DNA from 4 places in the Paenibacillus allorhizosphaerae genome. Region 4 is predicted to be linked to each of the others. Evidence: riboswitches for the same ligand, from Rfam matches in the RefSeq annotation. Region 4 holds a riboswitch; each other region holds the start of a gene.
The links. A riboswitch is a leader RNA that binds a small molecule or an ion and turns the genes downstream of it on or off. The one in region 4 is predicted to bind ZMP and ZTP.
Positions count from the first base shown of each region.

Region 1: another riboswitch for ZMP and ZTP. It lies ahead of rpiB (ribose 5-phosphate isomerase B); the one in region 4 lies ahead of ACFQI7_RS25115 (DJ-1/PfpI family protein).
Region 2: another riboswitch for ZMP and ZTP. It lies ahead of ACFQI7_RS07620 (bifunctional folylpolyglutamate synthase/dihydrofolate synthase); the one in region 4 lies ahead of ACFQI7_RS25115 (DJ-1/PfpI family protein).
Region 3: another riboswitch for ZMP and ZTP. It lies ahead of ACFQI7_RS07895 (serine hydroxymethyltransferase); the one in region 4 lies ahead of ACFQI7_RS25115 (DJ-1/PfpI family protein).

Region 1 covers NZ_JBHSRV010000012.1:15,878-23,230, reverse strand. The annotation lists gene ACFQI7_RS29340 (serine hydroxymethyltransferase) at 1-934, opposite strand, end outside; gene ACFQI7_RS29335 (TIGR01440 family protein) at 974-1,543, opposite strand; gene rpiB (ribose 5-phosphate isomerase B) at 1,571-2,029, opposite strand; ZMP/ZTP riboswitch at 2,223-2,303, opposite strand; gene ACFQI7_RS29325 (low molecular weight protein arginine phosphatase) at 2,385-2,969, opposite strand; gene ACFQI7_RS29320 (manganese efflux pump MntP) at 3,172-3,735, opposite strand; gene ACFQI7_RS29315 (L-threonylcarbamoyladenylate synthase) at 3,820-4,887, opposite strand; gene spoIIR (stage II sporulation protein R) at 4,910-5,743, opposite strand; gene prmC (peptide chain release factor N(5)-glutamine methyltransferase) at 5,839-6,747, opposite strand; gene prfA (peptide chain release factor 1) at 6,740-7,353, opposite strand, start outside.
Region 2 covers NZ_JBHSRV010000001.1:1,731,419-1,738,771, forward strand. The annotation lists gene ACFQI7_RS07610 (type I glyceraldehyde-3-phosphate dehydrogenase) at 1-829, opposite strand, end outside; gene ACFQI7_RS07615 (stalk domain-containing protein) at 1,016-1,843, shown strand; gene ACFQI7_RS07620 (bifunctional folylpolyglutamate synthase/dihydrofolate synthase) at 1,965-3,305, opposite strand; ZMP/ZTP riboswitch at 3,352-3,431, opposite strand; gene ACFQI7_RS07625 (class I SAM-dependent methyltransferase) at 3,552-4,286, opposite strand; gene ACFQI7_RS07630 (GNAT family N-acetyltransferase) at 4,417-4,974, opposite strand; gene ACFQI7_RS07635 (TolB family protein) at 5,245-5,628, opposite strand; gene ACFQI7_RS07640 (hypothetical protein) at 5,637-6,308, opposite strand; gene ACFQI7_RS07645 (ABC transporter substrate-binding protein) at 6,344-7,353, opposite strand, start outside.
Region 3 covers NZ_JBHSRV010000001.1:1,794,532-1,801,884, forward strand. The annotation lists gene ACFQI7_RS07890 (nucleobase:cation symporter-2 family protein) at 1-725, shown strand, start outside; gene ACFQI7_RS07895 (serine hydroxymethyltransferase) at 933-2,246, opposite strand; ZMP/ZTP riboswitch at 2,309-2,389, opposite strand; gene ACFQI7_RS07900 (Dps family protein) at 2,456-2,893, opposite strand; gene trxB (thioredoxin-disulfide reductase) at 2,923-3,864, opposite strand; gene ACFQI7_RS07910 (aspartyl-phosphate phosphatase Spo0E family protein) at 4,065-4,250, opposite strand; gene ACFQI7_RS07915 (DUF1961 family protein) at 4,431-5,084, opposite strand; gene ACFQI7_RS07920 (AraC family transcriptional regulator) at 5,282-6,169, opposite strand; gene ACFQI7_RS07925 (glycoside hydrolase family 88/105 protein) at 6,381-7,353, opposite strand, start outside.
Region 4 covers NZ_JBHSRV010000008.1:55,606-62,958, forward strand. The annotation lists gene ACFQI7_RS25090 (SDR family oxidoreductase) at 1-893, shown strand, start outside; gene ACFQI7_RS25095 (winged helix-turn-helix transcriptional regulator) at 953-1,327, opposite strand; gene ACFQI7_RS25100 (FAD-dependent thymidylate synthase) at 1,437-1,913, opposite strand; gene ACFQI7_RS25105 (FAD-dependent thymidylate synthase) at 2,234-2,476, opposite strand; gene ACFQI7_RS25110 (NUDIX hydrolase) at 2,489-2,929, opposite strand; gene ACFQI7_RS25115 (DJ-1/PfpI family protein) at 2,996-3,625, opposite strand; ZMP/ZTP riboswitch at 3,686-3,764, opposite strand; gene ACFQI7_RS25120 (hypothetical protein) at 3,901-4,788, opposite strand; gene ACFQI7_RS25125 (sensor histidine kinase) at 4,834-6,279, opposite strand; gene ACFQI7_RS25130 (response regulator transcription factor) at 6,276-6,932, opposite strand; gene ACFQI7_RS25135 (amidohydrolase family protein) at 7,287-7,353, opposite strand, start outside.

The sequences.
Region 1 (7,353 bases), on a different contig from region 4:
AATGGTTATCCGTACCGCCGGATACAAGATCAATGCCTTCGGCTTTCAGTCCTTCTTCGAGCGCCTTCGCGTTGTTCACTACGTTCTGGGCGTACGTCTTGAATTCCGGCTGTAGCGCTTCGCCGAACGATACGGCTTTGGCCGCGATGATATGCATCAACGGACCGCCTTGGGAACCCGGGAATACCGCTTTGTCGATCGCGGCAGCCCACGGCTTGCGGCACAAAATCATCCCGCCGCGCGGACCGCGAAGCGTCTTGTGCGTCGTCGTCGTTACGAAGTGCGCGTGCGGCACCGGATTCGGGTGCAGACCGGCAGCAACAAGGCCCGCGATATGCGCCATATCCACCATGAACAGCGCGCCTACGTCGCTTGCGATTTGGCCGAGTGCTTCGAAGTCGATGATCCGCGGATAGGCGCTGGCGCCGGCTACGATCAAACGAGGCTTATGCTTGAACGCCGCTTTGCGAACGTCCTCGTAATCGATGCGGGAATCTTTCTCGCTAACGCCGTATGCTACGAAGTTGTACAAAATACCGGATGCATTGACCGGACTGCCGTGCGTCAAATGACCGCCGTGCGCCAGGTTCATGCCAAGCACCGTATCTCCCGGCTGCAGCGCCGCAAGGTAGACGGCCATGTTCGCTTGCGCACCGGAATGCGGCTGCACGTTGGCATGGTCGGCGCCGAACAATTGCTTCGCGCGGTCGCGGGCGATGTCTTCCACGATGTCCACATACTCACAGCCGCCGTAATAACGCTTATTCGGGTAGCCTTCCGCATATTTGTTCGTCAGTACCGTCCCCATCGCCTGGAGCACCGCTTGGCTGACGAAGTTTTCAGATGCGATCAACTCGATTTTGTCGCGTTGACGGCCGAGCTCGAGGTTCATCGCCTCGACGATTTTCGGATCTTGGTTACGCAAATGTTCCATGATGTTTCAATTTCCTCCCCATAATGAATGATCTATGTGTTATTCGCAAGCACCGCTGGATTCCGGAGCCTGCTGCTCATACACTGCTCTTGCGCCGCCGATCAGCTTCGGCCGGGTGAAGGCTGCGGCGACGGCCGCTTGTCCAATGGTTCGAACCCGAGGTCGGAACGGAACCGCCACCCGTTTCAAATGCATGCCGATCAGCGTGCCGCCAATGTCGATGCCGGCGTGCGCCTGCACCGTCTCTACGACGACCGCATGGCTCAAATGCTTATATGCGTAAGCGGCCATGGAACCTCCGGCTTTCGGCACCGGAATGACGCTGACTTGCTCCAATCCGTACCGCTGCATCGCTTCCCGCTCCATGACGAGCGCCCGGTTCAAATGCTCGCAGCATTGATATACCGGATAAAACCCGCATTCCGCTCGAACGGCTTCCACCGCGTCATAAATATGCTGTGCAACCGTCTCGCTTCCGGACGTGCCGATATGCTGCCCGAGCACCTCGCTGGTGCTTGTCCCGATGACCACCAGTTGGCCCCGCTCCAAGCGTCCTGCCTGCACAAGCTCGCGAACGATCTGCTCCACTTGCGTGCGAATGTCCGTCATCGCGTTCTGCTCCCTGTACAAGTAACGTTACGATTGGACTGCATATTTGTCTTCCAGCGCCTTCACTTTCCCTACGCGGTTTTTGTGGCGTTCGCCACCTGAAAAACCGGTCTCCAGCCAAATTTTGACGATCTCCTCCGCTACGCCGGGGCCGATGACGCGCTCGCCAAGCGATAGCACGTTGGAGTCGTTATGTTCGCGGGTCGCTTTCGCCGAAAACAAATCGTGAACCAAAGCGCAGCGAATGCCCGGCACTTTGTTGGCGGCAATCGTCATGCCGATGCCCGTTCCGCAAATCAAAATCCCTTTGTCCGCCTCGCCGGATGTGACCTTCTCGCATACGATCGCCGCATAGTCGGGATAGTCGACCGACTCGCTGCCCATCGCTCCGTAATCCTGCACTTCATGTCCGAGCGATTCGATGAACGGCTTGAGCACATCCTTTAAGCGGTAACCCGCATGATCCGCACCCATTGCAATTTTCATATTGTTTTCGCCTCCCAGCTATATGCAACTGCACACCGACGCTGCGGCGGTTGCAATTGTCCAATCATTTGCAACTGCGGCTCCGTGACAATGGCAGTTGACGATCCATACCACTCTCATTATAACCGAAACCGGGCATTTTAGGGCAATAACGCAAAAAGAGCATGACACATGCGGAGATCCGCATTGCGATGCTCTTTGCCCAGGCGACCGGCCGTATGTTCCGATGCTCCACTGTGGTTGCTTCCACTCGTCGCCAGTTACATCGGACCCTGAATTGTTATACGCTTATCATAGCCGATTCGGCGTTCGCTGTAAAGCCTATCTTCCCGTAGCGAACGAGGAGCGGCGAATGTCAGTCCAATGCTTTGAGCTTTGCCGTCAGCTTGATAAGGCAAGCCTCGATTTCTTCCGCACACTTGCGGTAGGCGTGCAGCGGCCCCCCGAACGGATCGGCAATATCCGGCGACGGAAGCTCTCCCCCTAAAGTTCGCAGCTTCGCCTGCTCCGCTTCCGAGATCGGTTGCGCCAACGCTTGTTTCAGCTGCAGCTCGGTCACGAAGCTTTCCAGCTCCGCCAGTTTGGCCGTTTCTGCCGGATCGTCGTGCACATATTCTTTCAGCGTGAAGATTTTGTCTACCGCCGCCGGGTACAGCTGAATCGTGTGCCTTTTATGCGAAGAAGTCATGGTCAAGACGAGATCCGCCCATTCGATCAACGGCTGAGACAAAAAAGTCGAATGCCTGGGCCCCTCGGCTCCACGCTCCTTCAGTACGGAAGCCGCATGATCGGACGTCGGCGTTCCGTCGTAAGCCGCCACTCCCGCAGAACGCACCTCGTATCCGGTTAAATTTCCTTCCGCCAGCAGCTTTCGCAAAATGCCTTCCGCCATCGGGCTTCGGCAAGTATTCCCGGTACATACGAACAAGATCCGGTTCATCGGTTTCTCCCACCTTTCTTACGGATTGCATCTTGCTTTCCCTGTATAACAATCCTGTAGCCCTCCTCGTGATCCGAGAAGCTTTGTGTCCATGGCAAGAAGCTGCCGCGCACCGAAACGTTATTTTCGAAGAGCCCCGAATTCGGGCGCTCTTCTTATTTTACCCTAAAATGGCCCATTTATGGGCCAGTCTTTCGCGGGGTTACAATAAAAATTTAATGCCGAAGGCGAGCAAAATAACGCCGCCCAGCGCCTCGCCATATTCTCCGATCCATTGCCCTACGCGCCGCCCGAGCATCAGTCCGATCACGGACATGAGGCCGCCCATCGCTCCGAACATCAGCACAGTCAGCACGGTATCTCCCGCGAACATGCCGAGGGAAAGGCCGACGGAGAAGGAGTCGATGCTGACGCTAAGCGAAAACAAAATGAGTCCCCAAAAGCTGCGGTGATCCACGGAACGAAACTCATCCGAGCGGAGCGAGCTGTACAACATATGGGCACCGAGCAGGACGAGCAGGATGCCGCCGCAAAGCGTCGCAACTTGTCCAAGCAGCGCGCTGATATAGCCGCCCATCAGGATGCCGCCGAGCGGCAGGATCATATGAAAAAGAGCGATCACTGCGCTAATTTTCAATACATCGAGCTTGCGTACCCCTCTCATGCCGATGCCGAGTCCCAGTGACAGCGCATCCAGACCAAGGGCCGCGGCCATGAGCCAAATGGTCACGAATTGCCCCCATACCAGCGGCGATGTCCAATCCATGCTTCCCCTACCCCCTGTCCTGTTCCTAACCAACATATGCGGACAAGGGGCAAAACATGCTTGCATCGCGGAGCGCCTAAGGGCCTATATGCGAACGATCCGGCCGCCGGCCGCTTTGCGCAGCCGGTTCATGACGGCGGCGCCGATGCCCTGCTCGGGGCACGCCTCCGCGGCGATGAAGCTGACGCCGGCTTCATCGAATTCGCGCAGCGCGGCGTAGAGCCCGCGCGCGACGGTGTCCAGGTCGCCGAGCGTGCCGCAGGCGACTTCATGATCCGCGCGGAGACGGCCGGCGTGTTCACGGTACGTGAAGACGCCGGTGCGCTCGCCGCGCGAGCGCGCTTCATCGAGCTCGCGCTGCATGCGAGCGAGCACCGGTTCAGCGGCGCCGCCCTGAACGAGCACCATCGCGCCGCGCGGAGCGTAGTGCGCGTATTTCATCCCGGGCGCGCGCGGCGCCTCGGGCTCCTGCTTGTGTTCGTCTGCCGAAGGCTCGAGCACGGTGACGTCCGGCAGCGCGGCGCGAAGCTGCGCTGCGATGATCCCGCCGGGCCGCAGGATGTGGAGGGCGCCGTCCGCGCCGAATTCGACGACGGTCGATTCGAGCCCGACGCCCGTCGGCCCGCCATCCACGACGCCGGCGATGCGGCCGTCGAGATCCTCCAGCACGTGTGCCGCATGCGTCGGGCTGGGCCGTCCCGAACGGTTCGCGCTAGGGGCGGCGACGGGACATCCGCTAGCTGCGATCAGCTGCAGCGCGACCGGATGGTCGGGCATGCGAAGCCCGACCGTCGGCAGCCCCGCGGTGACCAGCGGGGACAGCACGCCGGGAAGCACCGGCAGCACCACGGTGAGTGGGCCCGGCCAGAAGACGTCGAGCAAACGCGAAACGGCCTCATCCGGCGGGGCGGTGAGCTCCGCAAGCTGAGACCTTTCGGCGATGTGAACGATTAGCGGGTTGTCGGACGGTCTGCCTTTCGCCGCGAAGATCGCCGAAACCGCCTCCGTATTGGCGGCGTCGGCCCCAAGGCCGTATACCGTTTCCGTAGGAAAAGCGACGAGCTTCCCTTCTCGGAGACTTTCCGCCGCTTCCCTCAGTCCATCGGCGTTGCCGCCGCTTGCCGACAAATCAATCTTCCAAACCTTTGTCATACCTATCCACCCTTTTCTTTCGTCACGCAAACAGGGAGCCGACCTTCTTCAGCAAATCCCACAGGAAGAAGCGGATTTCCGGCTTCGGCGCCGATGCGGATGCCAGTTGTTCCTCAGCCTGTCCCGCAGCATCAAGCGCCTTGCCTGCACCTTTGGAAGCGCCCGCTTCCTGAACCGTTTTCCCGTTAGTCGCCGATTTTCCCGCATCCGCCGTTTTGCCTGCGGCGGTTTTTGCGTCTTTTGCAGGCTTGCCTGCTTTCGTATCTTGACTTGCTTTATTGTCATCGGCCTCATCCGCGGCTGCGGCATGCGCCGTATTTTTCTTTACCATCATCTCCGAGTCGACGAAGCAGAGCGGAGGAAACAGCACGCACCACCAGTTCTGTCCTTCCGCAGCACCGATCGAGACGCGCAGCGCCTCGTAATCGCCGGCCGGATATACTTGGTTGCCGTACATTTTCGTCGGGAACGGCACGACGCCAAGCTCCACTTTATAGTCGTAGTCAAATCCGTTGCTGCGCAGCGTCTTGCCGACAAGCTCATGCAGCTCCGGCAAATGCTCACGCACCACGGCGCGCGCCGCTTCGATGCCTTGCGGCTCCGTCACCCAGCCGTTCATCTGCTCGATAATCGCATCCCGCACTTCCCGCTTTACCCACTGGTCGGCAGGTGCATCGGAATTAGCCAAAATACGCAAACGGATCGACTCCTGCGGGATGATATCGCTTGCCGTCTCCGCTTGTTCAGCCGATGCATACAGCATGGCGTTTGAGCGATTGGATTCCCAGCAAGTCATCATCACCATCAGAGCAAAAGCGATATAAGCATATCGTTTCCAACCGAACCGTTTGACCATCATCAGCAGCCCCTCTCGAACTCTTGCAACTCTAGTTGTCAGTATGTCCGAATTGAGAGAGTTTATACGTATGAGCCTAGTAATCTATTAAAATATTATGCTAGTGACGGCTTCCGGTAGGCGATCACATGCCGCTCGATGCCCGCCAAATCGGGGATAACCCGGACTTCGTCCCAGTCCGCCGCCTGCTCCAGCAGACGTCTTACCTCGCCGGCTTGCCCCTGCCCGACCTCGAAGCCCACGAGCGACGGTAGCGCGGGCAGCTCCGCCAGCTGCGATGTCAGCCTGCGGTACAGCACGAGGCCGTCGACGCCGCCGTACAGCGCCGTTCGCGGCTCGTACAGCCGCACCTCCGGCTGCAGTCCCGCTTCATCCTCCTCCGGGATGTACGGCGGATTCGACACCACGGCATCGAGTTTTATGCCGCGTTCAATGTACGGGACGAGCAAGTCGCCTTCCATGAAGGCGATTCGCTCCTGCATCCCGTTTCGCGCTGCATTGGCCTCAGCCACTTTCAACGCGTCGGGCGAGATGTCGGAAGCCAGTACGCGCCATTCAGGGCGCTGCACGGCGAGGCTCACAGCGATCGCACCGCTGCCGGTGCCGACGTCGCACACGACGGGACTCTCGCTCTTCCGTGCCCCGGTTTCCCACAGCCGCCGTCCTAGCGTTACGACCGCTTCGACGAGCAGCTCCGTCTCCGGCCGCGGTATGAGCACCGCCGGCGTAACGGCAAAGGGGAGCCCGTAAAACTCCTGCTCCCCGATCATATATTGCACCGGCTCGCCGCTCGCCTTGCGCTCCAGCAGCCGCTGCCAATCGGCTTCCCGCTCCTGCGGGAACGGCTCCGGCCAGCGGAGCAGCAGACCGCTGCGGTCTTCGCCAAGCAGGTGCTCCAGGAGCCGCTGCGCGTTTGCTTCCGGTTCCCGCACCCCGCGCTGCCGCAAAAAAGAAGAAGCCTCCGCATAGGCTTCACGTATCGTTAACCGCCGCGTATCAGACACCGGCGTATTCTCCTTTATCCATCAGCTCGGTTTGCGAAGCGATCGTCAGCGCCGATATGATCTCGTCCATATCGCCGTTCAGCACCGAATCAAGCCGATGCAGCGTTAAACCGATCCGATGATCCGTCACGCGGCTTTGCGGGAAGTTGTAGGTCCGGATGCGCTCCGAACGGTCGCCCGTCCCGACTTTGCTTTTCCGCTCCGCCCCGTACTTCTCCATCTCTTCCTGCTGCATCTTGTCAAAAATCCGGGCGCGCAGCACTTGCAGCGCCTTCTCTTTGTTGGAGTTTTGCGATTTGCCGTCCTGGCACGTCGCCACGATGCCCGTCGGAATGTGCGTCACGCGCACCGCCGATTTCGTCGTGTTGACGGACTGGCCGCCCGCACCGCTCGAACAAAACGTATCGACGCGAATATCCGCGTCGTGAATTTCAATATCGAAATCTTCCATCTCTGGCATGACGCCGACGGTCGATGTTGACGTATGAATCCGCCCGCCCGATTCGGTCGTCGGAATGCGCTGTACCCGGTGCGCCCCGCTCTCGAATTTCAGCTTGCTGTACGCCCCTTTGCCGTTCACCATGAAGATGATTTCCTTGAAGCCGC
Region 2 (7,353 bases), on a different contig from region 4:
CAAGGACGGATAATATGCCGCGTAATTGATCGCTACTCGCAGCCGTTCTGAACATTTCATTCACTTCTTCACGCGAAGTGCTTTTTTCCACTTGCACATTCACCTCAACGATGCTGCCGGTACGAACGGGTACCCTGTACGCTTTACCGGTAATATTGAGTTCCGGCCATATAAATTTAAGCGCTTTGGCTGCGCCCGAAGAGGAAGGAATAATGTTCTCGGCCGCCGCCCAGGAGTCTCTCATCGCATTCATAGGCTGGTCGGTTAAAGATTGGCTGTTGGTGTAGGCATGCACCGTAGAGAAAAATCCGCTCTTGATCCCCAGCTTTTCCCCGATGATTTTCACTACCGGAGCCAGCGCATTGGTGGTGCAGCTTCCCATGCTAATAATGTGATGCTGTGACGGGTTATAATCTTCCAAGTTAATGCCCGGCAGCAGAATCGCATCGCAGTCCTCCATCGACTTGCTTGGAGCGCTTACGAGCACTTTCTTTGCCCCGCGATCCAAGTGTGCCTGGGCGCCGCTTCGAGTCGTCGCTCTTGCCGTACAGTCGATAACGACGTCGACGCCCAGCGCTCCCCAATCCGGCAATGCGTCTTTCGAATTCAGATATGCAATCTCGTTATTGTCTATGATGAATCGATCGGATTGAGCCGTTACATGGCCCGGATACTTGCCGTAGTTCGTATCGTATGCAAACAAGCTTGCCAATGCTTTACTGTCTTTAATATCGGAGATTGAAAATGGAACAAACATGTTTTTTAAAAGCGCGGCTCTCGTGGCCGTTCTGCCAATTCTCCCGAATCCATGGATTGCAATGTTTCCCATACTATCGCTCCCTCTCCTATCATTTATGGGACATATAATGTCCCGTAGGGACTTATTTCGTCCACAACTGAATTATACCACCCTTTTTATGGGAAATCAATCCCGTTTCCAATGCAACAAAGACCGATCGGACTGCGTTTATTTGTTAGAACGATTAACGTTTAAAACGATGGAGTGTGTGCCGCCTTGAAAAGAGTTCCATTAACGCTTGCGATGAGCGCCGGCCTGCTGATCGCCGGTACGACGACCGCTTTTGCGACCGATGCCGTGAAAGCCGTGTTATTTCCCATTCAAGTATTCATCAATGGGAAAGCTCCGGCGCTTCCTGCGGAAAGTCCGGTCCTGAACTACAACAATCAGACTTACGTCCCCCTCCGATTTTTCTCCGAGCAGCTCGGGCAGCAGGTCGAATACAACCAAGGCCGGACGAACGAGCAGAGCAGCGTAACATTGGGTTCTCCGGACCGCGGTTCGGCGGGGCAAGCATGGCATTTGACCTACTTGATGCAGCCCGGCAATCATAGAGATGCTCCACTCTCCCTCATGTTGAACATGAAGGAAGTAAATCCTGAGGAAAACAAGCCTTTGGAAGACCGCAAGTATCAATTTCAAGCTTCGATTTATAACGTCGGCGAGCAGGATCTGGTTCTGTTAAACGGGTTCAAGATCGATTTGGAAATGGTGAGAGGAAGCGAAGACGGAAACAGGGAGGTCGTATGGGAAGGCTCCATCGAACACACCCCTTTGAAGGACGGCCCGGCCCATATCAACGGGCTTCCGATTCCCGGAGCGAATAACGACATGTTTTGGGGCGTTCAATCGCCGGCCTGGAGCTGGGATGGCAAGGATCGCAACGGCGCTGCGCTGAAGCCGGGATCTTATTTTTTAAGACAAAAGGAAGGCGCTCATCTGCAATATACGATCATGAACGGATCATCCGAAATTCAGATGCATCAATTCAATCGCAGCATGGCTAACGGGATCGCCGGTTTCGACATACGCCCTCTCCCTTAAATGAAGCAAGGCTGCCGAGCTAAGAATATGGCCGGCAGCCTTGCTTTGCATATAACCGTATCAAACGTCGAAGTCCGATTGCTGCAACAAGCCACAGCCTTATTGTGGGGAAGCGCTCGGGTCAAAAGCCTTTATATGATTCCACCTTATATAGTATCCACGATCGGACATCGGAAATAAGGTACAGCGTCCCGGAAACCACGGCAAGGTCATCTTTCTTTGTTACATCATAAAGCAATTTCAGCGCGTTCTTCCATTCCGGCTCCACATACATCCGGATTTGCAAATGATGTTCATCGGCGATGCGCCGCGCCAATTGAAGTAGATCGTTTGCAGGCATCTGATTCCGAAACGCCGGTTCGGTAACAATAAGCGTATCGACTAACGGTAACATGTGCTTGAGGTATTCCGTATGCTCCTTCGTATTCAGCATGCCCATCATCAGGTTCAATCGATTATATGAATAGATCGTACGCAGTGCATCCGCGAGCGTCTGAGCTCCTTCCGGATTATGCGCTCCGTCAAGTACGATTCGCGGTTCGCTGGAGACCATCTCGAGCCGGCCGGCCCACTCCGTTCGGGCTAATCCTTCTTCGAGCCCGTACAAGCTTATGCCGTGCCCGGCCCGCAATACCTCCAAAGCCATGAGCGCAACCGACGCGTTCTTGAATTGATGCCGTCCGTTCAGCCAGATTTGCAACCGTTCACGGCGCCCGAACGCGCTCCGGAAGTTGAAAACTTGCTCGTTAAGCTTGGAGGATACCTCCTCAAAATCGAAATCCCGCTTCAACAAATACAGTGGGGAACCTTGAGCTTCACTACGCTGCCGAATGACTCCGATCACTTCTTCCTGCTCCACGCTGCTTACGACAGGGATACCGCGCTTGATAATGCCGGCCTTCTCGTAGGCAATCTTTTCGAGCGAGTCCCCCAATACGGCCATATGGTCATGACCGATATTCGTTATGACGGAAACGAGCGGCGTAATGACGTTCGTCGAATCCAGCCTGCCGCCTTGACCTACTTCCAGGACGACGAAATCGGGCCGAACTTGGGAAAAATAAACGAATGCCATACAAGTCGTCACTTCGAACATCGTAGGGTGACCAAGATCGGACTGCGCGACCTCATCCACTAAAGGCTTCAACCGATTCGTAATCGCAAGCACCTCGTGCTCGGGGATATCTACGCGGCTGCATTTGATCCGGTTCGTGAAACGTTCAATGCATGGCGAGGTGAACGTTCCTACCGAGTACCCGCTTCTTAGAAGCATCTCTGTCAAGAACGCACACGTCGAGCCTTTGCCGTTCGTACCGGCGACATGAACGAATGACAGCCCGCGTTCCGGATGCCCCAGCTTATCGAGCAGCATGTCCATTCGTTTCAAGCCCGGTTTGATGCCGAAAGGAACGATCCCCTCAATCCAATTGACAGCCGTAGAAAAGTCTTTGAAATGATCCATACGTGCACCTCCTAGAAAATAAAAAAGCATTCGATCCGAAGATCGAACACTTTGCCCAGGCGTACGGCTTTGTCCGTATGTGCTCCCTCGTGGTTCACCACGTTTACGCCAGTCGCACATACCAAATATTTACTCTTATTATAGTCGACCGGCTGCAATAAGCAAGGCTTTTTTCAAAGCGAGCCTCGTTCGGTTTCCTTTCATTCCCGTAATCAAATGTGTTTCTTCGCGACGATGGCGATTTCATCAGGCAAATACGATTTCATTGTACTGCCCTGCACTTCCGTTTCGACCATGCGTTCTATTGTAAAACCGGCTTCGGAAATCGCATTGACGATATCGGCCATCGTATGAAAAATTATTGACGGTCGGCTTGTTCACATTGACACCGAACCTTCTTCCGGCTGCGGTTGCGTCAAATCGATAGTAATGCGGCGCTCTGTCGTGATAACGGCGCTTAATCTCCAGCATTCCGTTATTTTCTTGCAACAACTTGCTCAACGGATGCACTCCTGCATATAATACGCGTCCCCCTGGTTTCAACACCCTGTACCATGTCTTGAACGCTTTCTCGATGTCTTCGTACCAGACCAAATAGGTGGCGTAAACGATATCGTAGGCGTCATTCGGGATGGGTGGCAAGGTTTGGGCATCGGCTACTTGAAAATCCACGTCCAAATCCATGATTGCGGCATTTTTCTTAGCGATTTCGATCGCTACTTCGCGAATGTCGCACGCCGTCACCTTTGCGCCCAAATTTGTCCACGTGAATGCTTGGCTGGCATCGCAGGCACAGCAAGTGTCGAGCAGTCGAAGTCCCCGAACATCGCCCAATAGACGAAATTCAAAGGAATCGTCCACCCCGCCTTCGGCAAAAAACTTGTAATAATCGGGCCTGTCTTTCAGAATCGCTTCCATGTATTCCGGGTGGTACGCATCCCACTGCTTTTGGATCATGAGGAGATGGTCGTTTTCTTTCACAAGCTTCACTCCTTCCAGTGGGATTATTATACAAACATGACGCTGCGTACCAGTAGAGAAACTTCCGTTTGAGGTTAAACTTTACCCGTGCATGTTCGAAGCAGGAGCAGTCTTCCCGCCAGTCAGCGCCTTATTCGCTGACCATTCTATACATGAGAATCAAATCGATATAGCTGCCTGAGCCGAGCTTGATTTGCCGCATACGCCTGCCCTCCTCCAGAAAACCAAAACCTTGATAGAGCCGGATCGCATGCTCATTCGTAGAAAATACCTCCAGTCCGACTTTTTCAATGACCGGGTGAGATTCAGCCCAACCCAGCATAGCGGAAATCAATAGCTTTCCAATCCCTTTTCCCCTCCACTGACGAAACAACATCATGCCAAATTCACCATAATGAGCTCGCCGCTGCAAGGAGGGTGTATGAAAAACGAGCCAGCCGGCGACCTCGCCGTTCACCTCAGCGACGATGAACAGTTCCTTTTCGCTTCTGGAGATTTTATCGATTAAACCGCGGTAGCTTTCTTCCGAATTGCGCAATTCATGAGGCTGCGTGATGACAAATTCGTTCTCGTCCACAACCGATCGCTGAATATGATAGGCGTTCAAAGCATCTGCGGGCGCTGCGGACCGGATGACAACGTGCTCTCCCGTTGACAGGATCTTTTCAATAATCGGGATCGTGGCCATGGTTTTCACTCCCTTTCATTCCTATCGATCGGTCGCTATCTTACGGGGTATTTCCGGTCGAATCTAACTGAAACGTGTTGGTGATACCTCCAGGTTACTCGAACAGTTTATTTTATTCATTCCCACTCCGGTTCAAGTCCTCGATAAGGTACAGTAAAATAAAAATATCCGCCATTATAAAATTCCCGGTAACAAAAAAAAGCCTTGGTGAGAGAATGTCACCAAGGGCAAACGATTCGTTTCGTGAGTGATATTGATTCACAATACCGGCTACAGCACTGAGTCAATATCTATGCAGCCGACCCGTAAAAACCCGCTTTCATCCTCATAAGTAAACGCCACCTTGCTGCTGTCGGGACTGAACGACGGATGGGGATGGCCGGGATGATGCTTCCAGCGGTCGATCTCGCACAGAACGGCGGACTTGCCGTTCCGTACGTCGGTTAGCACGATTCGGCTTCGCGTCCCTCCAGGTCCCGTATCCGATACGGTCCAGCGCCCGTCGGGGCTAACGGCAGCGTGCCAATGGACATGCTCGCTGTTGACGCAGCCCCAGCGCTCCCCGTCCTTCGTTACGTAATATATTCCTGTCGGAGTCAGCGGACTGACTCCGTATTTGACGAAATACAATCGCTCGCCGTCATGCGACCACATTTCGTGGCCTACGCATTCGCCGACCGTGCCGTCATCCAGCCGCTTCTGCTTGAAAATATTGTCCGCCTTGCCTGTCTTCGCATCGACAACCCAGATCCGGTCCGGTATGTGCTCGGTCGCTCCTTCATGCGCGTAGAAGATGAGACCGGATAGACCGGATTCACCATGGCGTGGCTCGCTATCGGAAACGGCTTGGCAAACAACGGGTCGATAGCAACGCGCCATTCGCCGGTAGGAACGTCGATTGATAATACAAGCGTGTGCTCCTCCCGGCTGCCTATGACCGATACGGTCATGCAATCGTTTGAGATCGACACGGGACCGACCAGTTTCATCTCTTCATCGACCGTACATATTTCGCGAACGTGAGCACTGTTGTAATCGACGGCAAGAATTTTGTTGCCGACGCAGTAATAGTAATGATCGTCGGACGCGGATGTCCCCGCCTCGTACGGAACGTTCTCGGCCAAAACCTTGCTGCCGCCGGTTTCCGTATTGTACAGCACGTACCGGCATCGGTACGTGTCCGGATTCACGTTCGCCGATACGATCAGGTCGCGGCTGTTGCTTCTCCACGAAGAAGCGGTAAAATACCCGTGAACCGTATGGGATTGTTCGCTGCCGACGGAATGGATCGTGCGGCCGGTTTGCGCGTTCGTTACAAGCTTGGCTGCCAGCATGAAATGATCGCCTTCTTTCCCATTTCGTATATCGTTTATTTAACTTTCAGCTTGGCAATCTGCTGATTGATCTGTTCTTCTGCTTCTCTTAGCGCAGTGTTGACGTCTTTGTCGTTCACGACAACTTCCTTGAATTTCGCTTGCATGACGGGAGCGGCTACGGAATCATATTTCGACACCGGCTTTCTTGTTGGGGCAAGCTGATTTTTAATTAAAGCTTCGCGGTTTTTGCCTTCCAGTATCGGGTTTTCCTTTCCGTACTCCTTCTTGATCTCCTGGTTTTTCAACACGGTCATTCTTCCCTGCTTAATCTCCGCCGTCTGCACTTCATCCGATAAAATATGCGCGATCGCCTGGAAGGCTTGCTCCTTATACTTGCTGGTTTTGGAGATCGCCATGCCGGGGGCGAACATTTGGATCGTTCGGCCGGGAGCCTCCTTGAAGGTCGGGAGCGCGACCACATCCCAGTTGAGGCCTCCTTTGATCGCCTCTGGCAGCGATCCGAAAATCGTCGTCGAAGCGAACATGGCGAGCGTTTTGTCCTTCAAATAATACTGCGACGCTTTTCCGTAATCTTGTGAAGCGAGCTTGCCGCCGTCCATCTCGTAAATCCGCTTCATTGTGCCGAACCAGTTTTTCCACGGATCGGTATTGACCACCGCATTGTCATTCGCGTCGAGAAGCGGCAGAGATAATTGATTGTAAGGGATCAAGATGTTGTCATTGATGCCGATGCCGCGAAACTGCACGCCGTCCACCAGCTTCGTCACTTTTTTGGCCAGCTCGATCGCATCGTCCCACGTCATGCCATCCTTCGGATACGGTACGCCGAATTTATCGAATATATCTTTATTGTAAAACAGCGCCTCCACATTGATCGAGCGGGGCAATGCGAGCAGCTTTCCTTCATTGCCTGCACCTGCATACGCCTTCATATCATCGATTACGGCCGGGTCGATCCGGCCCAGGTCGAAGTTGTATTTTTTGGCGAGCAGCGTCATGTCAAGCGGAACGTCCAAGTCTTTGTACGTAATAATATCCGCAC
Region 3 (7,353 bases), on a different contig from region 4:
TCATGGGCAAAGTATCGTTCGCTTCCGTTGGCGAAGCTTCCTGGTTTCATATGGTTCAGCCGTTCTACTTCGGCGCACCGACGTTTAACGCTTCCGCCATCATCACGATGGTTCTCGTAGCGGTTGTCAGCTTGGTCGAATCGACGGGCGTCTTCTTCGCCCTCGGCAAAATGGTCGACCGTGACATCCGCTCGGAAGATTTGGCCCGCGGCTACCGTGCGGAGGGACTAGCCATCGTCCTCGGCGGTTTGTTCAATGCGTTCCCTTATACGACGTACTCGCAGAACGTGGGACTGCTGCAAATGAGCAACGTGAAAACCCGCGACGTCATTATTACGGCAGGCGGCATCTTGGTCGTCCTCGGCTTGATCCCGAAAGTAGCGGCCATGACGACGATCATTCCCGCACCGGTGCTCGGCGGCGCTTCGATCGCCATGTTCGGCATGGTCGTATCCTCGGGCATCCGGATGCTCGGCTCGCAAGTAGACCTCAACCGGCACGAGAATTTGCTGATCATCGCTTGCTCCGTCGGCATGGGTCTCGGCGTAACGGTTGTTCCGCAGCTGTTCGACCGACTGCCGCAAATGGTGCAAATTTTGACTGACAACGGCATTGTTGCCGGCAGCATTACGGCGATCGTATTGAACCTCGTGTTCAATGTTGGACGCAAGCAGGACGCCGGTGCCGCCGTTCATGAATCCGCAGCCGTCAAGAAAGCGGGATAGCAACGCGAGGAACAGCAAATGGTCATTTCCTGATATAACACGAACCTCTATCGCAGACGCGCAAGTTTGAAGGCGCCTCGATAGAGGTTTTTTTTACATTCCGGACGTAATCCGCATTGAACGCTTTCTATTTATTTTATAACGTATCCATATTCCAGCCGTTTATGAATTTAGTGTCTGCATGGCGATATCCGATCAAATCCGGGTTTATACGTAAAATGGTTCCGAAGGAAACCGCCCCATGAATTGCTCGATTTCATCGCGAACGCGCTGCAATTCGGCTTCATTCTCCGCATGACGGGTCGCTCGGATGATCCATTCCGCCACATTCGCCATATCCTGATCTTTCATCCCGATCGTCGTAATCGCCGGTGTCCCCAGCCGCACCCCTGACGGATACCACGGCTTCGTATCGCCGGGGATGGCGTTTTTGTTCGCTACGATGCCCGCCGTCTCCCATCGCTTCGCCAGCCAGTTTCCATTCTTCGCGCTAAGACCGTTAGCGGAGCCGACGACATCCAGCAGCAGCAAATGATTGTCCGTTCGGCCGCCCATCAGTTTGAAGCCTTCCGCCTTGAGCATCTCCGACAGCAGTTTCGCGTTGCGCACCACTTGACCTGCATACAGCTTATAGTCCGGGCTCATCGCTTCTTTCAATGCAACCGCCATTGCCGCAATCGTATTCATGTGCGGCCCGCCTTGTAATCCGGGGAATACAGCCCGGTCGATCGCGGCGCCGTACGGTTTCTTGCAAACAATCAGACCGGCGCGCGGGCCGCGAAGAATTTTATGCGTTGTTGTCGTCACAATGTCCGCATGGGGAAACGGGTGCTCATGATAGCCCGTTACGCACAGGCCGCAGATATGGGCAATATCCGCCACCAACAGCGCACCGGTTTCCCGGGCGATTGCTCCCAATTGCCGGAAGCTGATTTGCAGCGGATAGGCCGTCGCGCCGCAAATAATCAGCTTGGGCGAATGCTGCTTCGCCAGGCGGCGAATTTCTTCATAATCGAGCTCATAGCTTTCGTTCAGACGATACTGCACGGCATTGTAATAATGCCCGGTAATATTCACGTTGTGCCCGTGCGTCAAATGTCCGCCGTAATCAAGCGCCAGCCCGAGAAACGTATCGCCCGGCTTTAAAAAGGCGCTCAATACCGCGAGATTGGCCGGCGCGCCGCTCAGCGGCTGGACGTTGGCGTGGTAATCGCCAGGATTAGGCGTGAACAGCTGCAGCGCGCGCCTGATGGCAAGGAGCTCCAATTCGTTCGTATGCTCCTGCCCCCGGTAATACCGGCCGCTCTGCTGCTCCTCACGACTGCCGTTCGACCATAAATACGGATAGCCTTCGGCATATTTGTTCGTGTAAGAAGTGGCTAGCGCAAGCTGCACCGCCTTGGAGCTGTAATTTTCCGAAGGAATCAAGCTGAGCGTACGGCGCTGCCGCTGCGTTTCGGCCGATACCAGTGCGCCGACCTCCTGATCGTACTTCGTAAGATAGCGAACCGCGTTTTCCATACCATCACTCCCGTTTTTATTGTTTAAGTAAAAACAAAAAAGAGCACTTCATCTTTCGATAAAGTACTCGCCCAGGCGTTCGGCACTTGGATTCCGCGTGCTCCCCCATGGTTCCCCATGTTCCGCCAGTCACACACGGCTTTTTCACTTGTCACTATAATATGGAATATTCTGAATATTGTCAATCGCGGGCGACAAAAATAGGTATGTTAGCCGAGAAATGCCGACAGCATCCAAGTATGTTTCTCAAGAGATGAATAGATCGCCAGGAACATGTCTCCGGTTGTCTCGTCCCCTTCTTTGTCAGCCAACGCCATTCCTTCTTTCAGCTCGGCCAGCAGCCGCTCGAAATCTTGCACCGTCGTCGCTACCATCGCATTCGCGTCTTCGTTCCCGGCCGCCTCGGCAACGGACGCCAGCTCCAGTGCTTCGCGCATCGTCGCGACAGGCATGCCGCGGAGCGCCAGCACCCGCTCCGCCAATGCATCGATATGAAGCGCCGCTTCGTTATACAGTTCTTCAAATTTTTGATGCAGCGTAAAAAATTGATTACCTTTGACATACCAGTGGTAATTGTGCAGCTTCACATACAATACCGTCCAGTTGGCAATTTGCCCATTCAATGCTTGAATCATCGTCGTACTCATTGGTCATCCCGCCTTTTTATGAGAATTGGTTACACCGTAACTTGGGCCGCTTCCACTTCGTCCAAAAACTTCTCGCAGTCGAGCGCCGCCATGCATCCGGTTCCCGCTGCGCTGATCGCCTGCCGGTAACGGCTGTCCTGCACGTCTCCGCAAGCGAAAACACCGGGAATGTTCGTTTCGGTCGTGCCGGGCTTTACGAGAAGATAACCGTAATCGTCCGTCGTCAGCTGGCCGCCGAGAAACCGGGTGTTCGGCGTGTGGCCGATCGCCACGAACAGGCCGTCCGTCTCGATGATTTCCTCTTCACCGGTCTCGTTGTTTCTCAACTTCAGGCCGGTCACGCCCCGTTCCCCGGCCACCACTTCCAGCGGCGTCCGATTCAGGCTCCAGCTGATTTTATCATTGTTGCGAGCCCGATCCTGCATGATCTTCGAAGCGCGAAGCTCGCTGCGCCGATGAACGAGCACCACTTCGGAAGCAAACCGTGTCAAATAATTCGCTTCCTCCATGGCCGAATCGCCGCCTCCGACGACGATGATCTTCTTATTGCGGAAGAAAAATCCGTCGCATGTCGCACAGGTGCTCACGCCGCGGCCGACATTTTCTTTCTCCCCCGGAATGCCGATATATTTGGCCGACGCCCCGGTGGAAATAATGACCGACTCCGCTTGCACTTCCCCGATGCCCTCCACCTGAAGCGTATACGGCCGCTTGGAGAAGTCGACTTCGTTGACCCAGCCGGTTTGAAAACGGGCGCCGAACCGCTGCGCTTGCTTTCGCATATTGTCCATCAGCTCGGGCCCCATGATGCCGTCAGGAAAGCCCGGAAAATTTTCAACCTCCGTCGTTGTCGTCAACTGTCCTCCCGGCTCCGGTCCCTCGATGACGAGTGGCGCCAGACCCGCTCTTGCCAAATAAATCGCGGCGGTCAGCCCCCCGGGGCCGGTGCCTATGATAACGGATTTATACATATACAGTTCCCTCCTACTCATTATATTTATACTAAATCTAAATTTATTTACACACCGATCATACCACTGGAAATCATTTCTTTCATGAAGAAATAATGAAACCTCCATGAAGAAATCATGAAGGTTTGGGGAAGCCAGGACCGCTATCATATTGTATGCTTTTCCATTAATCCGTCGTATGATCGAAAGCGACATGCCTGTCAACAGGACCAGCTGTTCAGCACGCCGATTGTTTCCGGCTTGGCTTTCTGGTACACCACGATGTACTCATCCAGCTGCCTGCTGATTTCGAGTACTTTCTCATGATGAAGACACCCGTACTCCGCCGCTTCTTTGATCATCTTATAGCGAAGAGCCTCAATCTTCTCTTTCAAATATAGTTCCATGTTCCCACTCCGTTCTAACTACTGTTATAAAGTAGTATAAAACAGAGCGGTTGTATTATGCTGTTGCATTTTGTCGATAGTTAAAAATTTGCAAAAAAATTTCAAAAATACATATTTTTTGTGAACATTTGTTTCATATTGAAAACATAAGGAAGAATTTTGGCGCCTCCTTGTCCAACGCTATACAGAATACACTTTCAAGTTTGCATATTCGCCAATGAGCGGGGCCATTTGACGAAACCCGATACGGCCTTGGCCAAGCGTCTCACCGAACGTATGCCCGTCATCTTCCCATTGAAGCACGGTCAAGCCGTCCACCGCAAAGGAAATGTTTCCATTCCGCTTCTCCAACTGAAGCCGGTACGCGCGAGTTGCATCGTCGACGTCCGGGATCGGATCGGCGCCCTGCGTAACCAAATGAAAGCCGTAGCTCTTGCGCAAATTGCATGTATGAAAAGCGCGCTCCTCCGGCCATCTTCTGCGAAAATAAGAGAGATGATACGCGTCCATATCGCCATGATGATACATCTCATACTCCCCGGTGCGAGGTGTAAGCGTCGGGGAGAACAAGTCCGCTCCCCCTTTGCCCTGAGCCGCAAAAAACAGAATGCACAGACCCGGCTCGCGAATCGGCCGAAACTCCCATTCGATACGAATGTCGGGAGGAAAAACGGCCGGACACCAAAAAACGAAATTAGATTTTTGCCCTTCGGCCGGGTCCTTCACGCTCTCCAGCCGCATCCGGTTCAGCGGAAACGAAACGGCGGCTTCGCCCTCCAGTACAAAATCGCGAATATCATCGCTTGACGCTAGCGCATTCTCATATATCAACATGAAATTCACTCCTGACTTTGCCTATTTAAAATGGACTTCTATCTTGTACATACGGGCAATTTCGTCCATTCGCCGATGTTCTCGACAAAGAACGTGAGTTTTCCCCATAATGGCCTCGCTATCGACAAAGGAACTTATTTCGACCGGCTTGTGCAAATCGGAGCCGTCACATAGAAACTTCTCGTGCATGCGTTGCCTCATCGCTGCTGTGCCCGTTTTCGAAACATGCCGGGGGTGCAGCCTTCTTTTCTGGCGAACAAGCGGGAGAAAAAGGAGCTGTCCGCAAATCCGACGGCAATCGCGATCGCTTCGACGCTGCGATTCGATTCGAGCAGAAGATGCTTGGCTCGTTCGATTCGAATTTGATGCAGCATTTCCGTTATACTTACTCCCGTTTCCTGTTTAAAAATGCGGATAATGTGCCGCTGGCTCAAATTAAACTGCTGCGCCAAGTCGGACACCGTAATTTTCAGGGCAAAATAACGTTCCAAGTACGTTCCGATTTTTCTGACGACGATTTCATTGCCGATTGACCTTGTAGGACTGATCGGCTCCGTCCCTGCTCTACGCTGGCTGAACCGGGAGAGCAGGATCAAAATCTCGGTCAACTTGTTGCGCGCCACAACGAGATATCCGGGCGGCTCGTGCTTCATCTCATGCAGCAGATCCTCCAGTAGCGCCAACATGGCGGAGGACTCCCGGCTGCTTAGCGACAGGACGGACGTGAACGGTTCATGTTCTTTGAACATCGGGGTCAAGTACGGGAGTCCGGAAACGGACGGCTGATCGGTCAAGCCGGCACGGACAAATTGCGGCATAAACATGCAGTTGATAATTTCCAGCCCGCTTCCTTCCTCCACCCGATATACATGCGGTTCCCCGATAGGAACCACATATATATCGCCGGCATGAATCGGATAGGTAACTTCCCCGATCTTATGCAGCCCCTTTCCGTTCACAACATACACCAATTCGATAAATTCGTGCACATGCTCCGGCGGCGTATTGTGCCTTTCGTGGGACGAGCGCTGAATCCAGAAAAGACCTTCCTCTTTTATGTAATCCTTTAACTTTTTGACGATCACGCTTGCACACCCCCTACCACCAACTATACCGCTTCTCGGTCGTTGATGGTAGGCACTGTGCGCGATTTAGAAGACCTGGCGGCTACGGCCCCGCGCTTGCGAAACGGCAATTTCCAGCTGAATCGCCTGATTGCGCCGCGACTGCCGAGCAGCACACAACGCGTACCGGCAAAGGTACGCGCTGCAGTAAAATGCCGCTATAGAGGGCACATCATTTCAAGCGGTAGGTCAGAAGCGACGACAGGAAGACGAGCGCCAGTCCTTGCCCCCAGCCTTGTACGCGCTGATTCGGGACGTTGCGGTAGCCGTCGGCGTCCTTCATGACTGCCGTTCCTGCAGAAACCGACGTCACTGCTCCGGCGGCAGTCACTTTCCCTAGGACGCCCGCGATCGCCGGCTGAATCGCCTTGTTGTACAGCGGGCTGCCGATCGCTTCGTTGAAACGGACAAGCGCCGCCGCGATGCCCGCCGAGCCGGACGTTTCCGTATAGGACGAAGCGTCCTGAAGCAGCGTATGCCACAATCCGTCGGCGGCCTGCAGCCGAACGAGCGAACTGAGCTGGTCGCGCAGAGAATCGTGAATCTTCATGAAGGACGGATGCGTCACTTCCACATCCTTCAGCGCCATCGCCATCGTGTACGCGGCCCAGCTATTGCCTCGGGCCCAGAACATGGCGGACATGTTGTTCTGCGCGATGTGATCCCAGCCATGATAATACAAGTTCGACTCGGGATCCTGCAAGAACCGTTCATGCCCGTGATACTGCAGCAAGCCGTCTTCCAAATAATCGGCGCGTCCGAGCAGCGTTCCCATGCGAACGAGGAAATAGCCGGCCATGAACATCGTGTCTACCCACGCCTGCTCGGGGAAGTTGTAATTTTGCGACACCGTATGCTGAAAAATGCCGTCGGCAAACCGCGGAGCGTCATGTCGCAAAAAGTCGGCCATCAGCACGGCGGTTTCCAAATAAATATCTTTCTGCGTAGCGTTGTACAGATGAATCAGCGAATGTCCGATCGAAACCGCATTGACGGTCAGCTTCGGCAGCCCCTCCTCCAGTTGGGCGTCCACCCATGCTGCGAGCGCCTGCAAGTAGCTTTCGTTGCCCGTCGCTTCATGGGCTCTGCTGACGCCGTAAAAAGCGACACCCGCCGGCCAATCCCAGGTGAAATCCATGGCGAAG
Region 4 (7,353 bases):
ACCCCGCTGACAGCAGTGACAAGCTGAGCCGCCTGACAGAAGTGACGCATATTTTCTACGCAGCCTACCAGGACCGCCCGACATGGGCGGAGCTTGTTGCTCCGAATCTCGCCATGCTCGTTAATGTGGTCGAAGCGATCGAGCCGGTCGCCGCCGGACTGCAGCATATTAGTCTGATGCAGGGCTTTAAAGTGTACGGAGCGCATCTCGGGCCGTTCAAGACGCCGGCTCGCGAAACGGACGCCAACCATATGCCGCCGGAGTTTAACATCGATCAACAGAACTTCCTAGAGCAGCGGCAGCATGGCAAAGCTTGGACTTGGTCGGCGCTTCGCCCTTCCGTCGTGTGCGGGTTCGCGCTTGGGAATCCCATGAACCTAGCCATGGTCATCGCCGTTTACGCGTCGATGTCGAAAGAGCTTGGGCTGCCTCTTCGTTTTCCGGGCAAACCCGGCGCCTACCACAGCTTGCTGGAGATGACCGATGCCGGGCTGCTTGCGAAAGCAACGGTATGGGCGGCAACGGACGAGCGCTGCGCCAATCAGGCTTTCAATATTACGAACGGCGATCTTTTCCGATGGAATGAGCTGTGGCCCAAGATTGCCGCGTACTTCCAGCTCGAGACAGCGCCTCCACTGCCGATGTCACTGGAAGTGATCATGGCCGACAAGGAAGCGTTATGGGACGCCATGGTGCAAAAATATGGCCTCGAGAATAACACCTACAAGGATGTATCCTCTTGGCGGTTTGGCGACTTTGTGTTTTCCTGGGATTACGATTTTTTTGCCGACGGGACCAAAGCACGCCGTTTCGGCTTTCATGAATTCATTGATACGGAAACGATGTTCCTAGACATCTTCGATGACCTTCGCAGACGCAAAGTGATCCCCTAACCGGTCATGACAAAACGCCGGTCTCTAAATAGCAGAGACCGGTTCCTTATGTCCGTACGCTAACCGTCTGAACGCAGTGCGGCTTCGGACAGGACCGTAGCTTGATCGCCGTACACGCGCTCAATGTGAGTATCGCCCCATTTGCACATCAGATGGAGGATCTCCTTTAAGCTCCAACCGTAGTCTGTCAGCTCATACTCCACTTTAGGCGGGACCGTATTGTAAGTGATTCGCTGAATGACTCCATCCTCTTCTAGCTCCCGCAGCTGCTCCGTCAGTACTTTCTGCGTCACTGCGGGCATAAGGCGCATCAGCTCGCCGTTGCGTCTCTTGCCGAAGGTGAGATAAAACAAAATCACCGGCTTCCACTTGCCCCCGATGACTTCAAGCGTTGCTTCCACCGCCGTATTGTAGGTTTTACCTGATGTAGACATCGTTCGTACGCCTCCTTGCCTTAACGATATCGCCTCAAGTACGTCTTTGCAAGCAACGAAAGTATCCTGCGTTAGGGAAACAATTGAGTCGATATTTCATTAACCACGATTAACCTTCCTTGCTTCCATCCGAAATGAGCTGCTCTAGAGAAATCGGATAAATCGGCTTGATAAGCTCAAGAATCGCCTTGGCGTAATCCTGAATTTCCTTTTGAGCATCGTGCTCGAGCCGCTGCGCCAAAAAGTGTGCAACCGATTGAACGGAAGCGGTCCAGTACCACCGTACATACATGCCGTAAGATGGCAAAAACAATCGGGCTTGCTCGGCGCAAATGCCGTCGGCCAAAGCGTTTTCGTACTTTTGTATCCCTAGCTCGATGTAGTTCATCAACTCTCGTGTATGCTTCTCGCCCAGTTCCCAAGCGATTGGATCCCCGCTCCCCTGTTTGGAATTCTCCGGCTTGGACCTCCACTCATCGGCTTGCGGGATGTAGAATACCGGTTCCTCGGTAATGTAACGGCGGCTTGACTCATTCCAAGCATCCAGGCTGTCGCCGGTGCCTTCATAATGGGCGGAGCCGACCACATATTTCCCTGTTATGTTACGACATGACCGCTTCCGTCATATCTCTTGCAGTTTCCTGCAAGCACAGACTATATCATCATCTCGATTTAGAGATGCCGCGCGCTTCGAGTTCGCTTGAACCCTACTCCTTAAAGGATAGTCGTTGCACCTTCCCTATTAGCAGTCGTAACCACTTATATAAGGCTCGGCTCAGGGTTATCATAGCTTTTTAGGCCTTAGACGTTCCCTGAGTTCACGCGGTTCCGAACGATCATCACTGACCGTTGGGGCTATATTGTAACTTCCAGTATTTTCGTATAGGCTATACTGATAATCTACAATTAATCTAACCATTGCCGAGCTACCATGAGCGGCGCATATACCTCGAATTGCGCGATCGCATGACGAAATGGCGACGTATGCCCTTCGCGAGCAAGGAATTTGATCAGCTTGATGTCTCGTTCGCTCAGCTCCGGCGATTCCTTGGCATAGGATACTCGGGCGGCATTGACAACGGTCAAATCGGAACCCATATGATCCACCAGCCGCACATAACCTTCATTCAGCACTTTTATAAACGACATTCGATTTCCCCCTCAAAATGGTCTAAAATATTGCTTGTATAATAATTTTGTTTGAATTGCGCTCTGCAGAGCGTTCCAATCCCGGCTTCTCCCCTTTTCGGTCTTGGTTAGCCGAATCATATCGAAGGCATAGTCCGGGGTCACCCATCGCACTTCCTGCGTCTCGTGATCATGCGGTACTATACGCGTTGCCGGCTTCATCAAGAAATATTTCGTTACGCATGTATCCGATTGGAACTCCCCGGGGATCGGGGCGACGATTATGCATTCATGCCCGGTTTCCTCAAGAACTTCCCTTAATGCGGTTTCTTCAGGCGATCGATCGTCCGGGTCAGCTCCACCCTTCGCAAATGTCCATACATACCCTCCCCAATAACCGCTCGGACTTCGCATAAGTACTTTCCCTTCATGATTAAATACGATACCTCCATAGGCGTATTCCGTTTCAATCACCTCCCCTCCCTTTGGGTTGTTCAATATTATGCATATAATCGACTCAAAGTCCAGCCTATAGCGGCTTTACCTGAAGGGGTGCGATGCGTTTCGAGGCGAACCGTAAGGCATGACCACATTGGCCAATTGACCTGGCCGATAATACGGGTAGTCCATCATCTTTTGAACGTGCTGCACGATATCCGCGTTGGTTAAAGATTCGACGAAGTACAACCCCAAATCGATGGAGGCGGAGACGCCGCCGCCCGTGAACACATTCCCGTCCCGGACGATGCGGGCTTTAACGACTTCCGCGCAATACGGCGTCAGCAGCTCATAGGCAGACGGGTTCGTTGTAGCCTGTTTTCCGGTTAACAATCCCGCCGCCCCTAACAGCAAAGCCCCGGTACAAACCGACACTTTGTATTCCACATCGCTTGCGCTCCGAATCCAGGAAATAAACTCCGTATCGTATCTCAGTTGTCTGGTGGACATCCCGCCGGGAATAAAGATCAAGTCATATCCGGATAGATCCGGGAGAACATGTTGTATTTTTAGTGTCATCCCCCGGTCATCCGTTATCTCGTCTTTATTGGCACACAGATCCCATGACACGCCTTCTCTGGCCTTTAGAATCTTTAGCCATGACACCGCCTCGTAAAAGCCGATGAAATCCAATGACGTCATCTTGTCAAACAAAACGAAAGCCATCTTCATGTCCATGCACCTGACCTTTCATTGTCTGAAAATAAAAACAGCACCTGATCGAACGATCAAATGCTTTGCCCAGGCGTACGGCTTATGAAATATGCGCTCCCCCGCAGTGACCTGCGTTACGCCAGTCACGCATACTCGTTACCATTAAGCTAACAGATTATTTCAATAATCTCAATATCATTTTTGGATCGTTTCGTTCCGTCCCAACGTGAAAACGAGCCGCTGTTCCCTATGGAAACAACAGCCCGTTTCAGTGCCTCTTGGTTGACGCTTATTTATTTCATCCCTTTTTGCTTGTTGATCGAGTTTTCCAGGCTGCCATCATATCCGTCTTGGAAAAAGTACAGGTTGACTACATCCTTACTTTCGCCGGATATGCCTACAACATAGGCAGTACCGTTAGACAGCTCGCACAGGACGGGCACTCCGAAATTGGGGCTTTGTGACGATACCACTTTGCTGTTGACGATGGAAATATTTTTGGGCAGCAGGACAGCCACCGCTTGCTCCGCCGTTTCGCGCCATGCCGGGTCGTTCACATCCGCCTTTTTCGGCGTAGAGACTGATGACCCGTCGAAAGCACTGGCATTCATGATCGTACCGCTAACCGCGTTCATATAAACATTAAATGATTTTGCAGCTGCTGTGGTAGAACCGTTCGGTTGACCGGATGAACTCGCCGGATCAAATGAAATCGTCCAGGTGTCGGTACCTGGGAGAGATCCCCCTAAAAACATGGCACGGGCCGTGTAACCGCTAAGATTTGCGGCAAACGATTTTTTGAGTACGGCTGCCCCGTAGGCCGCGGCTTGTTCCGCGGAAAGATCTTTATCCCCGGGGATATAGGTGGATTGGATGCCGTCGACCCATTGCTCCTTCGCCTCCGGACTAAGTCCCTTTACTTTGGGCGAATCCATCAGTTCATCTTTTGTAAAAGATTTCGACTGGTCTATCACTGTGTATTCCGCTTTGGCTTCCGTCTTACCTGGCGTTTCAACAGTCTTCTGCAAAGGGTCCGGCTGATATTCGATCACCTGTTTGCCGGTTTCCGCAAACGTCTTGTTGCTCAAAATGAAATTCATGGTTACACCGCTCCCGGCAATCAGCGCGGCAGCTACACTAAATACCCATACCTTGTTCATTGTTTTATTGACCTTTACCATCCCGATCGTCTCCTCTTCAACTTGTTCTGTAGTACTACGAAACCATCATAGCCCGCCCGATATCATCGAGTTTTCAGAGAGTTGTAAAGGAGTTGTAAAAATGACCTGCACCGTCGTACCTACGCCCGGCCGGGATTGTATCGTCAGCTCCGCTCCATGCAAAATAGCGATTTGCCGGCAAAGCGACAACCCCAGTCCGACGCCGCCCGCATGGCGGGTACGTGCTTTGTCCACGCGATAGAACGGTTCACACACCAGCGCGATCTGTTCCTCTTCCATGCCGCAGCCAAAATCCTGCACTTCCAGGATGGGGACAGCGCCGCCATAGACGGATAAGCGAATGGTTGAACCCGGAGTAGAAGCTTTCGCTGCGTTGTCGATGAGGTTGATCAGCAAAGATTGCAGCAGCACCGGGTCCCCTGTCAGTTCATGCAGCATACAGGAAACATCCAGCTTGATATGTTTTTCACTCAGCTTCTGTTCCGCTGCCTGATTCACCGAATCTATCAACAGTGAAGGAACAATGGGATGCAAATCGATGGTACTGTTGCTTAAAAGCGCAAGATCCAGCAATTTGAACGCAAGGCTCTGCATCCTGTCGGTTTCACTCAAAATATATTTTGCCGCCTTGATGCGATCCTGTTCACGGGCATTGGCGTTTTGCAAATATTCCGCATACCCGCGTATAGCCGTTAGCGGCGTCCGCAGTTCATGTGCCAGATTGTCGACAAGACGCTGTTTATTTTGCGCCGTTTGGTCGAGCTCGGATATTTTCTCCTGAATGCTTGCCGCCATTTGATTGAAACTTACGGCAAGTTCATGGAATTCATCTTTGCCCGCGATACTTATTCTACGATCATATACGCCGCCGGCGATTTCAAAAGCGGCTTTCTGCAAAGCTCGTACCGGAGAGGTAAGTTTCCTTAGCAGAAGCAGCAGCACCAAGGCTAGCGCGATTTCCATTGAAATGCTTACGATGATCAAATAACGGGTAAGCTGGGATTGGGCCACATACAGCTCGGACTTATCGCGCACGTACACAAGCGTATATTTACCATCATGATCGCTAACGTTACCGGTAATAAACAAATAGTTCATGTCGTTAATCATCTGTATCTTGGAATCGTCCGCATCCTGAATAAGGCTTTGGATTGTAGCATGGCTATCGGCGTCGGACGGTGTATTCGAGAAAATCGGCTTACCGGCGTTCCACAGCTCCAAATATACATGCTGCTTTGCGTAATAATCGGCGTAGGAACGCATAAAACTTTGCATATAGTCGGGCACCGGTATCGTTTGTTCCCTGAAGTACATGCTGTCGAGCGTCTGGTAAACGCTTTTCGATATAAAATGATATTCTCCGAGCGCCCTGTCGGCGTCACGTTTCATATCCAGGGTGTAATAGTATCTGGCGATGAGGTACAGGCATATATTAATGAATACGATAAAAACCGCAAGGATGACGATAAACGTTTTTTGCCAAAATTTCATGGACTTGCCTCAAGCCGGTATCCCATTTTATACACCGTCTTTATTCGGCTATCCCAGTTTAATTTTTTGCGCAGTTTTTGAATATGTACGTCAACGGTTCTCGTCTCACCGATATAATCATAACCCCACACGAGATGAAGCAGCTTCTCGCGGGACAGCGCAATATTTTTATTTTTGATCAGCGTCTCCAGCAGTTCGAATTCCCGGAGCGTCATTTCAATTTCACTGCCGTCCACGGTGATCACCCGGCTATCCAAATTCACCACCGTACCGTCAAGCGAAAATAGTGGCGTTGCCCGCTGAATCCGGCGAAGCACCGCATCAATGCGTGCCAGCAGCTCCACGGTTTCGAACGGTTTTACGATGTAGTCGTCCGCGCCAAGCTTTAGCCCCTTGACCCTATCGGACAAATTGCCCATTGCCGTAAGGAAAATGACCGGCGTATCCTGATCGACGTGCTCCATCAGACGAAAGCCGTCCAATCCCGGCAGCATAACATCCATGATGATCAATGAATAAGTATGATTGTTTAAGCATACAAGCGCCTCGTCGCCGTCATATACTTGTTCGCTGGTATGGCCTACGAGTTCCAGGTTCATGGCAATAAGATCGTTTATGGATTGTTCGTCTTCGACGATGAGAATATGCGCCATAAAGCCACCTCCGGTATTATTGTAGCACATGAAAGAAATAGACATCGCGGGGCGAGGCGCGCCGGCATTTTGTTACGGATTTGACCTTCACATGGGCCGAACAACAGCAGCGTACCAACGCATTTGACCGGCTTCATCTTTGGCGAGCAGCAGGTTGTCCAAATCCATTGATGAGAATGTCTTCATTTACAACAACGTTCACATACGGATGAAAGTTGCACAATCGCTCACCAAATTCACTCTTTGTGCGGGACTGCAACTCCAGCTTTTGCTCGAGTTGGGGAGCAATCTATAGCGTTAAAAGGGCTTTTTGCACGCAACAAAAGACTGCCAGCGGCAGCCTCGCAATGATTATTACCGTTCATCCAGCTTATTCGCAATGATGAGTTCATTGGCCATTCGCTTGTTCATAGCCTTCATA